2 regions of the Halobacillus litoralis genome follow, and region 2 is predicted to be linked to the other one. Evidence: riboswitches for the same ligand, from Rfam matches in the RefSeq annotation. Region 2 holds a riboswitch; the other holds the start of a gene.
What was found. A riboswitch is a leader RNA that binds a small molecule or an ion and turns the genes downstream of it on or off. The one in region 2 is predicted to bind S-adenosylmethionine.
Positions count from the first base shown of each region.

Region 1 (6,148 bases), 1.4 Mb from region 2:
AGTCGTTGCCATCATCGCCTGGTTTTGGGCAGGGATGTTTGCAAACATGTTATCCGCTGGTGGATTAGTCGACGGCCTTATTTGGTTCGGTTTCCAATCCGGACTGGAAGGGGGGAGCCTTTGTTGGCATAACTTTTCTTCTAGCAGGATTGTTTTCAACAGCTGTCGGTACCGGTTATGGTACAGTAGCGACTTTTGGTGTTCTGATGTATCCGGCTGGAGTCATTCTAGGAGCGGATCCTGTTATTCTCCTTGCTGCGATTTTAAGTGGAGCTGTTTTTGGAGATAACTTGGCCCCTGTATCAGACACGACGATTGTATCTGCAACAACTCAGGATGCTGACGTACCAGGAGTTGTGCGGTCACGCTTTAAATATTCCATCACAGCAGCCATACCAGCTCTCATTTTATTTGTAATTTTCGGCGGTGGTGGAGAGATGGGCAGTCAGCAAGTGGTCAGTGAGCTTCAAAGTGAAGTTTCACCTGAAGGGCTTCTCATGTTAGCTCCTTTTGCTTTAGTTTTATACTTAGCCTTAAGCGGTCATCATCTATTGACCTCGCTATCCTACGGGATCCTTGCCGCTGCCGTGTTCATTTTCCTTACCGGTCATTCCTTGAAAGATGTCCTGTACATCCATAAGAACGATGCCGGTGAAGCAGTGATTGAAGGGGCATTAATTGATGGAATTAGTGGCTATTTCAATATGGCAATCCTAATTTTATTCATCCTTGCCGCTGCCTACCTGTTGGATGTCGCAGGCACCATGGATGTCATCAAGAACTTTTTCTTAAAGTTAATTAACAATGTGGTGCGCAGGGCCGAACTTTCCATTTTCGGAATTGTTGCTTTCTTGAATGTATTTATTACGATCAATACAGCGGCTGAGATTGCTGCAGCACCGTTTGTTCGTAAATTAGGAAAAGAAATGAATATTCATCCGTATCGAAGAGCCAACTTCCTTGATACAGTCACCTCTTCACTTGGGTACATTTTCCCTTGGAGTGGTGGGGTTTTGCTCGCATGGGCTACAGTCCAGGGGGCAGCCGATCAATACGACTTCTTACCTGTTGTCGGACCTGGAGAAGTCTTTCCGTTCGTCTTTCAGGGTTGGTTGTTATTGATTGTTATGTTTATTGCAGCATGGACAGGCTGGGGACTTCGCTACACCGGTAAAAATGGTGAGGAAGTGAAACCAGAGGATTTTAAAAAGTAAGTGGTAGGAGTAACCCCCTGAGTTATGAACTCAGGGGGTTGTTTTGTGTTACGTATGAATAAGGGCTTTTACTTCTTTCATTTGATCAAGGTGGCGTAGTTCGTGCCAACCGATAAACTCTACCCACTGTTCCAAGTTCATATCTCCGAAAGCAGGGTGAGGGAAAGCACGGTTTTGTAATGTCTCTTCCTCCTTATTGTGAATAAGGAATAAAGTCGCCTCCCGCGTCTTCTTCAAACCTTCTTTTGCTTCCTGCAGGGTCTTGAATTCCCCTTTCGGACGAACGGCCTCTGGAGCCTCGACTTTGTAATCCCGGTTGGTGGTCTTATGGATCGGTTTTTCTGTCGCTTGTTGTGTGTCTCCCTGTTTGAGAGCTTGGTTGATTTGATAAACGATTAGTTGTTCCATTAAGTATAAGTGTTCTAAAACTTCAAGGATCGACCAACGGTCTTCTTCAGGCTTAACCGATGCTTCTTGCTCTGAAACTTCTTCTACAAAATCGAGCAGTTCTTTTCTTTTTTCATCTAAGCCATACATACAGATTCTCCCTTTCAAGTGAAGTTATCTCGAGTCTATCACAACTCCTATAGAAGTTTCTTTCCCTAGCACCTCAAGAAATGAAACCTTTCACACACCCTTCCGTATGTAGAGGGAAGAAGAGGAAAAAAATTACATGACCAGGTCATACAGATTATTCCAATTTCACAGGGGGGATTAGGTGAAGAAACTGCTGGGAGCTTTCTTGGTTTTCCTTTGTTTTATAGGAGCTGTTGTATTTTTTGTTGGTGCTAAAGAGGATAACATTCTCCTTAGTCAGGAAGAGGTAGAAATTGGTGTACCAGGTGTTACAGGATATTCCATTACATACGACAGCAGTGGTATCGAAATTCCGGGGCTTTGGGTTGAACCGGATGATATTGATGGCACTCTACCGCTGCTCATTCACAATCGTGGAGGAGTGGGAGAAAGTGCGTTGACAGATGCGGAAGAACTTAAAAACTTATCTTATTGGGCGAAGCAGGGGTATGTTGTACTAGCGACTCACTACAGGGAAAATGCAGAAGAAAAGTTTGAGCCAACGAAAAGGAAAGACTTTGTCCGGGATGTTCTGGATTTAAAGAAGGTGGGTACCGAGCTTGACCATGTCGATGAAGAGCGAACCGTTATGCTCGGATATTCCCGTGGCGGGTGGATGAGTTTCCTAGCCGTTCAAGAAGACATAGAGGTTAATGCAGTCGCTGTAATTGGAGGCATTACCGACTTGAAGCAGCTGTATGTAACACAACCAGAACCTGTTCAAAAACAAATCGAACATTTAATGGGGGAACCAGGGGGAGACCAAAGCTGGTATCGTGAGCTTGCTCCAATCAATTGGGTGGAGGATATTGATGTCCCAACCTTAATGCTTCACGGGGAAAGGGATCAGACAGTCCCGGTTGAACAAGCGCGAATGTTCGCAAACTTGATGGAAAGTAATCATGATCTCCATCGGTATGTCGAATATGAAAATGGAGATCACGGCCTGAGGCTGCATTTCAAAGAGTATGCTCCTGAGGTGCTGGATTGGTTTGAAAAGCATCTAGAGGAACAGTAAAATGTATATTTTAAAGTAGGGATTAATTTGCGTTTATTGAATAGAAAATTACGAAGGCTGTTTTAATCATTTCCACTGAGTTACAGATACGTAAACTTTAGGACTCGATTTTGATCCATCGTGGTATAGAAGCAATGAGGAAGCATAAATAACTATAGAATATGATTAGGAGGAACATACAATGAGCGACTACTCTATTGATGAATTTATTAGAAAAACGAAACAGGATGAATCAGAGAATGATTATTTTGAGCTGGAGACCCCGAGAATTCTTGAGGTAAACCTCCTCGATCAAGTGTGGGCAAAAGCAGGAGCGATGATTTCTTATAATGGGAACATTAAATTTGAAAGAGAAGGAATCCTCGAGCATGGCGTCGGTCGTTTATTTAAAAAAGCCATGACCGGTGAAGGGAGTTCTTTAATGAAGGCCACTGGTCGCGGGCGACTTTACCTTGCCGATCAGGGCAAAAAGATTACTATTTTTGACCTGGATAATGAAACGATTACGGTGAATGGCAACGATCTTCTTGCCTTTGAACCAAGCATTGACTGGGATATCAAACTGATGAAAAAAGTAGCCGGTATGGTTTCAGGTGGGTTGTTCAACGTAACCCTCAGCGGGAGTGGGCGCGTCGCGATTACTTCGCACTATGAACCGTTGACGCTGCTCGTACGTCCTGGTGAACCTGTCATTACAGACCCGCATGCTACTGTGGCGTGGTCCGGGCACTTAGAGCCGAATTTCAAAACGGACATCAGCTTCAAGACACTCATCGGCAGGGGAAGCGGCGAATCGATTCAAATGGAGTTTGAAGGTGATGGATTTGTCATTGTCCAGCCTTTCGAGGAAGTTTACACGACGGGGCAGAGCTGAGCTAGAGCGGATTTTTTTACAGACAGGCATGAGCATGTTAAGGTCTGAATATAATGAACTCAAAGAAGAACTCAATGTGCATTCAATAGAATTTTTTAATCTGTTATCCTTTACTTCGTTACAAATACGTAGTACTATGGGTACTAACAAAAAATAAATAACGGAAACTTCTTATCCAGAGAGGCGGAGGGACTGGCCCTTTGATGCCCGGCAACCATCGAATCAATCTACGGATTGACGAGAACGGTGCCAATTCCTGTAGAATGTATCAACATTCTAAGAGATGAGAGGATCGTGCGGATATTAGCGACCCCTTTTCTTACTGGATAAGAAAAGGGGTCTTTTCGTGTAAGCACCATAACCGTCAAGGCTCTCGATAGAAGTTGCGTTAAGGGAAAGGAAAGATGTTAAATGGCAACCGCTATTTTCGGTGCAGGATGTTTTTGGGGAGTAGAAGCATTTTTTGAAAAATTCGAAGGGGTGACAGAAACGAAGGTCGGTTACATTGGCGGCCATCTGGAGAACCCGACATATGAACAGGTCAAAGCAGGAAAGAGTGGACACGCGGAATCTGTCAAAGTGAACTATGATCCAACGGTCATCACTTATGCAGAACTAGTGAATATATTCTTTGAAGCCCACGATCCGACATCCCGCAACAAGCAGGGAATCGATGTTGGTCACCAATATCGTTCTGTCATTTTCCATTCGGATGCAAGCCAGAAATACATTGCTGAAGAAAAAATCAAAGAATGGGAAGAAAAAGGGATTTTTAAACGCCCAATCGTTACAGAAGTAGAAGAAGCAACAACTTTTTATGAAGCAGAAGAGCATCACCAGAAATATTTACAAAAGCATGGCTCTGCTGCATGCTCCATTGGATAACTAAAAGGACCCTTTCACAAGGGTCCTTTTAATATTTAATCTTCGCTTTGCCTGGACGTATCCATCGCTTTTAAGAAATAGGCCGTAGGGAGAAGGATGCCGATTCCTGATTCAAGCAAAGCAAAAAATCGGGCCATCCCAACAGGCAGCATGTCCCCATAACCTACGCTCAACAATGTTTCCCCACTGAAGTAAAGCAAGTCCAAAAAGGTTGGGTCGACAGGGTCCCGGGATGATAAACTAGTAACCAGAATGACTTCATCTAAAGACAGCAGATAGTAAAGGAGCGTAAACCCCACTAATACACCTGTGAGAACAAAAAATAATTGAAAGAATAGGGCTGTGCTGAAGTAGCTTTTTCTGTATGTTTTATTTGTGAAAAAATAAACGAGATTTGCTGCAATGAAAATAACCGCAGCGATGAACAGAGCTTGTACCATTTCTTATTCCCCTTTTTAAAAATATTGAAAGGCTATGGCAGCGTCCAATAGGAAATGGCGAGTAAACCATTATAGAAAAACTTCTACCCTATGTTGAAGTGGCCGTAAACATAGATTCAAAAAAGGAAGGGGCTGGGCTTTTGTGGGTTAATGACGCTATCTTGATTGTCATGTGTTTCTTCATGGTATTGGGAGCACTTGATTACTACGTGCTTAATCACCGCCTGTCCCTTGGATGGCGGTTTTACGAAGCGTTTATGATGATGGGCCCACTGGCTCTTTCGATGGTAGGGATCATCTCCCTCGCACCTGTACTGTCCCAGTTGTTGGCGCCTGCCATCCGTCCCGTGTTTTTATGGTTTGGAGCGGATCCGTCGATGTTTGCATCCATGATGCTTGCTATTGACATGGGAGCCTACTCTCTGGCGGAATCCTTAGCCTTAGAAGAGGAAGCGGCCACCTTTTCCTGGGCCCTCCTCGGTACGATGATGGGACCGACGCTTGTTTTCACAATTCCTGTTGCGCTTACGATTGTGAAGAAAGAGGATCGTCCTTTCTTTTCAAGAGGAATTTTAGCTGGTTTGGTTACGGTTCCGATCGGATGCTTTGTCGGTGGGGCTGTGGCAGGATATGAAGTGGTATGGATGTTACGGAATTTAACACCAGCTATTCTTCTTTCCGTCTGTATTGGGGCAGGTTTGTGGTTGTTCACGAACGTAACCATCCGGTTATTTTCTTATTTCGGAAAAACCATTGAAATCATAATTATCACTGGTCTCGCACTTATAATCATTGAATCATTAACAGGGTTCGTTGTCCTCCCGGGGATGGCACCTTTATCTGAAGGGATGGTCATCGTTGGAAGGATTACCGTTACATTAGCAGGCGCTTATCCCCTTGTTGCTTTCATTAATCAGCGGGGAGAGAGGTGGATAGGACGACTGAGTGATAGATTAGGCATGAATTCTACATCTATAACAGGATTGATTGCTTCCACGGCGCATCACCTCCCTATGTTAGCGACGATGAAAGATATGGATGAACGAGGAAAAACGGTCAACGCTGCGTTTGCCGTGAGTGGAGCGTTCGTCATCGGCAGTCATTTCGCCTTCGTAGCGAGTGTCGAAAAGGATATGATTTT
Region 1 is NZ_CP129016.1:176,649-182,796, reverse strand. It holds partial or broken gene LC065_RS01060 (Na+/H+ antiporter NhaC family protein) at 1-1,214, shown strand, start outside; gene LC065_RS01055 (DinB family protein) at 1,263-1,751, opposite strand; gene LC065_RS01050 (alpha/beta hydrolase family protein) at 1,933-2,808, shown strand; gene LC065_RS01045 (AIM24 family protein) at 2,990-3,682, shown strand; SAM riboswitch class I at 3,851-3,972, shown strand; gene msrA (peptide-methionine (S)-S-oxide reductase MsrA) at 4,094-4,567, shown strand; gene LC065_RS01035 (ion channel) at 4,603-5,007, opposite strand; gene eutH (ethanolamine utilization protein EutH) at 5,148-6,148, shown strand, end outside.
Region 1: it holds a riboswitch for S-adenosylmethionine, as region 2 does, so the genes downstream of both, msrA (peptide-methionine (S)-S-oxide reductase MsrA) here and LC065_RS13600 (methionine ABC transporter ATP-binding protein) in region 2, are expected to answer to the same signal.

Region 2 (6,148 bases):
GAAGCCGCGCGATCCCGGAGTCTCTAGGTTTTGAGCTTGAAGGAATCCTACGTAACGACGATCTCTCTGTAGATGGGAAGCGTTTGACCGATACGTGCATTTATGCCAAAGTCCATGTAAAAGGAGAGTGATCCTGTGTATGACGTGACGATCATTGGTGCCGGCGTCAGCGGTGTGTTCCTTGCTTACACGTTAGCGAAAGAACATCCGGAATGGAACATTCATGTAATCGATAAAGGAAAACCTCTGGTTGAACGGACGTGTGGATTACAGCAGGAAGGGTGCACATGTGAAGGGCCGTGCGATCGGTACGTTGGATTTGCAGGGTTGGGGAAATCAGAAGGAAAATTCAATTATACGAACGACTTTGGTGGACAGTTGGGAAGGAAGATCGGGGAAAAAGAAACGCTTGCGCTCATGGAAGAAGTTGATGAGCTTTTGTGTTCTTATGGTGGCAACCTTGTGGAGAGATACAGTACGAAAAATGAGAAACTCTCTGCAAAAGCAGCCCAGCATTCCCTGCGAGTTTTCTCGACGGAAGTGCGCCATTTGGGGACACAACTCGCCCGGGGAATCTTTCAACGCATGTATGAGGAGATGTCTGAAAAGATAACCTTCACTTTCGAAGCGGATGTCACAGCAGTTACAAAAGAAGAAGGTCTGTTTTCAATCGATACCAACCACGGACGGTTCGAAAGCAGGAAAGTTGTGTTAGCGACAGGAATGAGTGGGAGTGACTGGCTGAAATCCAAGACAGCAGAATTAGGCCTGAAAGCAGGCGAGACACGGTTGGATCTTGGGATCAGAGTGGAGATGCGCGGCAATCAGCTCGATGCCATCCTCCAGGAAACCTTTGAGACGAAGCTGCATTACATAACCGAGCGTTTTTCCGCCACCACCTACTGCATGAATCCGCGCGGAAGGATCGTACGTAAGTATCAGCATGGTCTGGTGATGGCAGATGGTCAGAACCAGAACGAGGAGGAGCCGAGTCAAAATTTGAATTTCACTCTTTTCGTGCCGCGGTACTACAAAGATCAAGCCGAAGCCATGGCAGAAGCTCATCGTGTCATTGGAGGCATCAATCAAGGAAAGGGAAGGATTGTGGCGCAAAAGTTGGGAGATCTATTGGAAGGCAACCCGTCGGATCGCCTTTCTTCAGAAGTGATCCATCCCTCTTTGGAGGCGGAAGCTGGAGATCTCCAAAAAGAAGTTCCGCCTCTCTATATAGAAGCGCTTCTGGAGTTTTTCGAGGCGCTGGAAGGGCTGCTTGGGGAGAAAATCGATCGCGACACCATCCTTTATGGGCTGGACAGCAAATTTTATGAAGCGAAGATCTTCACAGATAAGCATTTTGAAACAGAGCTGTCAGGGTTGTATTTGATCGGGGACTGCTCAGGGGAAACGCACTCGTTGTCGCAGGCGGCGGCGAGCGGCATTTACTTAGCCCGTTGTATGAAAGCTTAGCTTTTTACCATGAGACTAAACTTTTTTCTACGGTCAGGATCGTTTCTTTCACTTGCGCTTGAGTTTGAATCCCCATGAGGTGGGTCGATTCACTTGGACGTGTGGAAGAGTATGAGATGGTATCTATATCATCCGGTGAATCTGCGTCTGGATCCTTGAGTGAGAGAGGCAGTCGCATGAAAATCGAATGTCAATGTTGAAAAATATAATTTAAAAAATTGAGAAAATTTATTTACAAACCCTATCACATGCGTTAAAGTGTTAAAACATATACGAAGATTCTTATTGAGAGTGATTGAGGGAGAAGGCCCGTAGACATCACAGCAACCTTCCACATGGAGTGGTGCTAATTCCTGCAGAATATTTTTATTCTGGGAGATAAGAGTTTGGCAGTCTTTCATGCGAAACTCTCTCCCGTAAAGGGCGGGAGTTTTTTTGTAGACTTGAATTTGTGAATGAGGGGGTAAGCCGATGATTTCATTGGAACAACTGAGCAAAGTCTATCAATCCAAGGCGAAAACCGTGATCGGAGTCGATGACGTCTCATTGGATATCAAGAAAGGTGAGATTTTTGGAGTCGTCGGGTACAGCGGGGCTGGGAAAAGCACCCTGCTGCGATGCATGAACATTCTAGAACGCCCGACAGAAGGGAAGGTCATGGTGGATGGAATCGATCTCATGACCTTGAATGCCAAAGAACTAAGAAAGGCGAGACAATCGATTGGGATGATCTTTCAAGGTTTTCACCTCGCGATGGCGAAAACCGTTTTAGAAAATGTGGCTTTTGCTCTTAAAGCTTCAGGCGTCAACCGTCAGGAAAGAAAAAGAAGGGCGCAGGAATTATTGGACCTCGTCGGTTTGTCAGATAAAGCCAGCGCGTATCCTGCCCAGTTAAGTGGAGGTCAAAAACAGAGAGTGAGCATTGCGAGATCTCTGGCCAATGACCCTAAGGTGCTTTTATGTGATGAAGCCACCTCAGCGTTAGATCCGAACACGACACAATCCATTCTGACGTTGTTGAAGAAGATCAACCGAGAGCTTGGACTGACCATTGTCCTCATTACTCATGAAATGGAAGTCGTAAAAGAAATCTGCGACCGCTGTGCCGTTATGGAAGACGGAAAAATTGTGGAACAGGGGTCTACATACGAGATCTTCGCTGCCCCTGAAAACGAACTGACGAAACGCTTCATCCAAACGGTGATCGACTTCCGCATCCCGGAAAAGATCCTGTCAGAAAGGAAAGGAACCATCGTACATATGACGTTTAAAGGGGACTCGGCCAACGATTCTATTGTGTCAGACCTCTTACAAGGGTATAACTTACGGGCGAACATCCTCCATGGGAAGATCGATTACATCCAGTACCAGGCTCTTGGCACCTTTGTGATGGAATTGACCGGAGAACAAAAGGTCGTCAAACAGGCTATACAAGAATTGAAAGATAAGCTTGGAGAAGTGGAGGTGCTGCAAGATGGTCGAACAGCTGATCAATCTCTGGCCAGAGCTGAATAAATCCTTCCTAGAAACACTGATCATGGTAGGCATCGGTCTTTTCGTCGCTTTAATCGCAGGTCTACCGCTCGGGCTGCTTTTGTTTGTGACAGACCGTGATCTGTTCCTTGAGAATCGACTCGTCAAAAGCATTGTGGGCGTTGTGGTGAACCTGATTCGTTCGGTTCCGTTCATCATATTACTTGTTTTCCTGTTTCCTTTTACAAACTTTTTAATCGGATCAACCACAGGTCCGGTAGCGGCTTCCGTAGCCCTATCTGTAGCTGCGATCCCTTTTTACGCAAGAATTGTGGAATCATCGGCGCGTGATATTGACAAAGGGGTAATCGAAGCGGCCATCGCCTGCGGGGCTTCTCCTTGGTTAATCATCAAGGATATCATTTTCCCGGAAATCAAATCGGGGCTGATCAGCGGATTGACCATCACAGCGATCAGTTTGATTGGATACTCAGCCATGGCAGGTGCCATCGGAGGTGGTGGAATCGGAGACCTGGCGATTCGTTATGGGTACTATCGCTACGATAACTTTGTCATGTTCACGACCGTCATCCTGCTTATTGTCCTTGTCCAAATCGTGCAGTACACAGGCGATTACATTGCAAAAACTGTGAAAAAGAATTAAAGCAAATTTAGGAGGAACCATCATGAAAAAAATCATTCTGTTATGTGTTACTTTACTATCGATTGCATTTCTCGCTGCGTGTGGCGAGGATGAAGAAAGTGCAGACGCTTCTGGAAAAGACACGATTCGATTTGGAGCCACTGCCGGACCATATAGCGATATGGTCACGAAAGCGATCGCTCCACTATTAGAAGAAAAGGGATACGAAGTGACGAACAAAGAATTCACGGACTATGTCCAACCTAACAAAGCCCTGGCAAACGGCGATTTGGATGCCAACCTTTTTCAGCATAAAATCTACTTAGAGTCTTTCGCCAAGGAAAACAATCTCGATCTATCTGAAGTCATCATCGTCCCGACAGCGCCGATGGGGATTTACTCCAATACATACGAGGATATAGAAAGTATTGAAGAAGGTAGCACGATGGGAGTCCCGAACGACCCAACCAACCTGGCTCGTGCTTTGATCGTGCTTGAGGATGAAGGTCTCGTTGAGGTTGACGACAGTGTCGATCCATTGCGTGCATCATTGAACGATATTACGAAGAATAAGAAAGATATCCAGTTTGTCGAAGTGGAAGCTGGCCAACTGCCGCGTCTTGTCGATAGCGAAGATTTATCCATGGTTCCAGGGAACTATGCCTTGGCAGCGGGAATGGACCTCTTGAATGCCTTAGCGCTTGAAGATATGCCGGATGACTACCGTAACCGTGTAGCAGTCAATACGGAAGATCTTGATGCACAGTTCGTAAAAGATATTAAAGAAGTTGTGGAATCAGAGGAATTTGAAAAAATCATCGATGAACAATTCAAAGGCTTTGGAAAACCACAATGGATGAAAGAGTAGAAGGTAAGGCTGACGTGGTTGCGTCAGCCTTCTTTTGAAGAAAAGGAAAACGCTTGGATGTTAAAATCCAGGCGTTTTCCTGATTTTCTCTGATATTAATATTATGGATGCTTCTGGGTATAGTCGATAAATTTAGAAAGGATTGGTCGCCCATTGAAGCGACTGCTTAATGAAGATACGGGGGTGTAATTTCAATTGAGAAACCATGTATTCAGCAAGGTCCTCCGGCTGCATGTACTTCTCTTTATCCTGTCCTTCCATATCTTCCCCTAAAGCAAGTTCTGTCGCCACGAGACTCGGATTCAACGTAAAGACACGGATGTTGTCCCTTCTCACTTCCTGCATCAAAGCTTCCATCATGCCTTGAAGAGCGAACTTCGAACCGCTGTAAGCCGTGGAGCCGGCTGTCCCCTTGAGACCGCTGCTTGAAGAAATGTTGATGATATCGCCTTGGTTTTTCTCTTTCATCATCGGCAGGACTGCTCTCGTCACGTGGTATGTACCGTAAACATTCACCTCGAACGTTCGCTTCCATTCCTCAGGTTCCAGTTCAAGGAATTTCCCGTACACACCGATACCCGCATTATTAATAAGGATGTCCGCTTCGCCTAGCTCTTCTTGTAACTGTTGGACCGCTTTTTCAACTTGTTCAAGGTCAGAAATATCAGCAGCTGCTACAGAAGCCTGAACACCATAGGAACGAGCTTCCTCGGCAACCTCCTTAAGACGGCTTTCTGTCCGAGCAATCAGCCCGACATGAACCCCTTCTCTCGCAAGCTGCAAAGCCGTCGCCCGTCCGATGCCGCGACCTGCACCCGTCACATAAGCGATTTTCCCTTTGATTTCTTGAGCCATGATCCTCACTCCTTTTCCTGTTCTTCATTCAAGTCTACGAGTTTCCGTTTTTGAAATCAAAAGATAGTGCCTACCTCTGCGAGGCTTCCTTTGATAAAGTATAGATGGGAGGGATTTTATGGAAACCTTTGTACTTTTGAGACCCGTATTCTTGTTATTAGTGATTGTATCCATTCTTTTAACTCTTTTTATTACTTTTCAGAAGGAAGAGAAGGTGAATGGATGGACACTTTTCTTCATTACATCTATGAGCTTGATTATCGGCAGCGTCTGCCTTTACAGCAGTGGGTATATCGTTGATGAATTTGGGATGAGCGGCGATCCAATGTCATTTTATTTGTACATCGCTTTATTCCCGGTAAGTTTATTGAATATTTTAGTGTACAGCTTCAAACCCAGGCTTGTGAAAGAAGCATGAGTCTTGAATTCCAAACGCAAGTATCCCAGTGGAGGTGCCTCGCAGTATTTTATGATTGTTATGAAGGGCGACAGCTGCACATTGGCTATCGGTTATTGTGCTAACAGATTAGGTGAAAATAATGATTACGGTCTAGTTATCTTTCAACAATCATTTTTAGTTTATTGAATAATAGAAGGAAATTCATATGTGATGTAGAAATGATTGATTATGTAATTTAATACATTGGCAGTATATGGATTGCTATGTTGGCAGATGCAGATGTGTAGTATTCTTCCATTTTATTGAGGGGAAAGGGTGTTATTTATGAAAACAACCCGGTCAAAAGACGGCACAACCTTAGCGTACGATGTCTACGGTAATGGTCCACCTCTAATTTACATAACGGGAGCAAGTTGCCATCGCTCATTTAAGCCTATCGTGC
Region 2 is NZ_CP129016.1:2,666,351-2,672,498, forward strand. It holds gene LC065_RS13590 (GNAT family N-acetyltransferase) at 1-131, shown strand, start outside; gene LC065_RS13595 (FAD-binding oxidoreductase/lyase) at 136-1,467, shown strand; SAM riboswitch class I at 1,747-1,852, shown strand; gene LC065_RS13600 (methionine ABC transporter ATP-binding protein) at 1,939-2,982, shown strand; gene LC065_RS13605 (methionine ABC transporter permease) at 2,942-3,604, shown strand; gene LC065_RS13610 (MetQ/NlpA family ABC transporter substrate-binding protein) at 3,627-4,451, shown strand; gene LC065_RS13615 (3-ketoacyl-ACP reductase) at 4,584-5,306, opposite strand; gene LC065_RS13620 (hypothetical protein) at 5,425-5,724, shown strand; gene LC065_RS13625 (alpha/beta fold hydrolase) at 6,031-6,148, shown strand, end outside.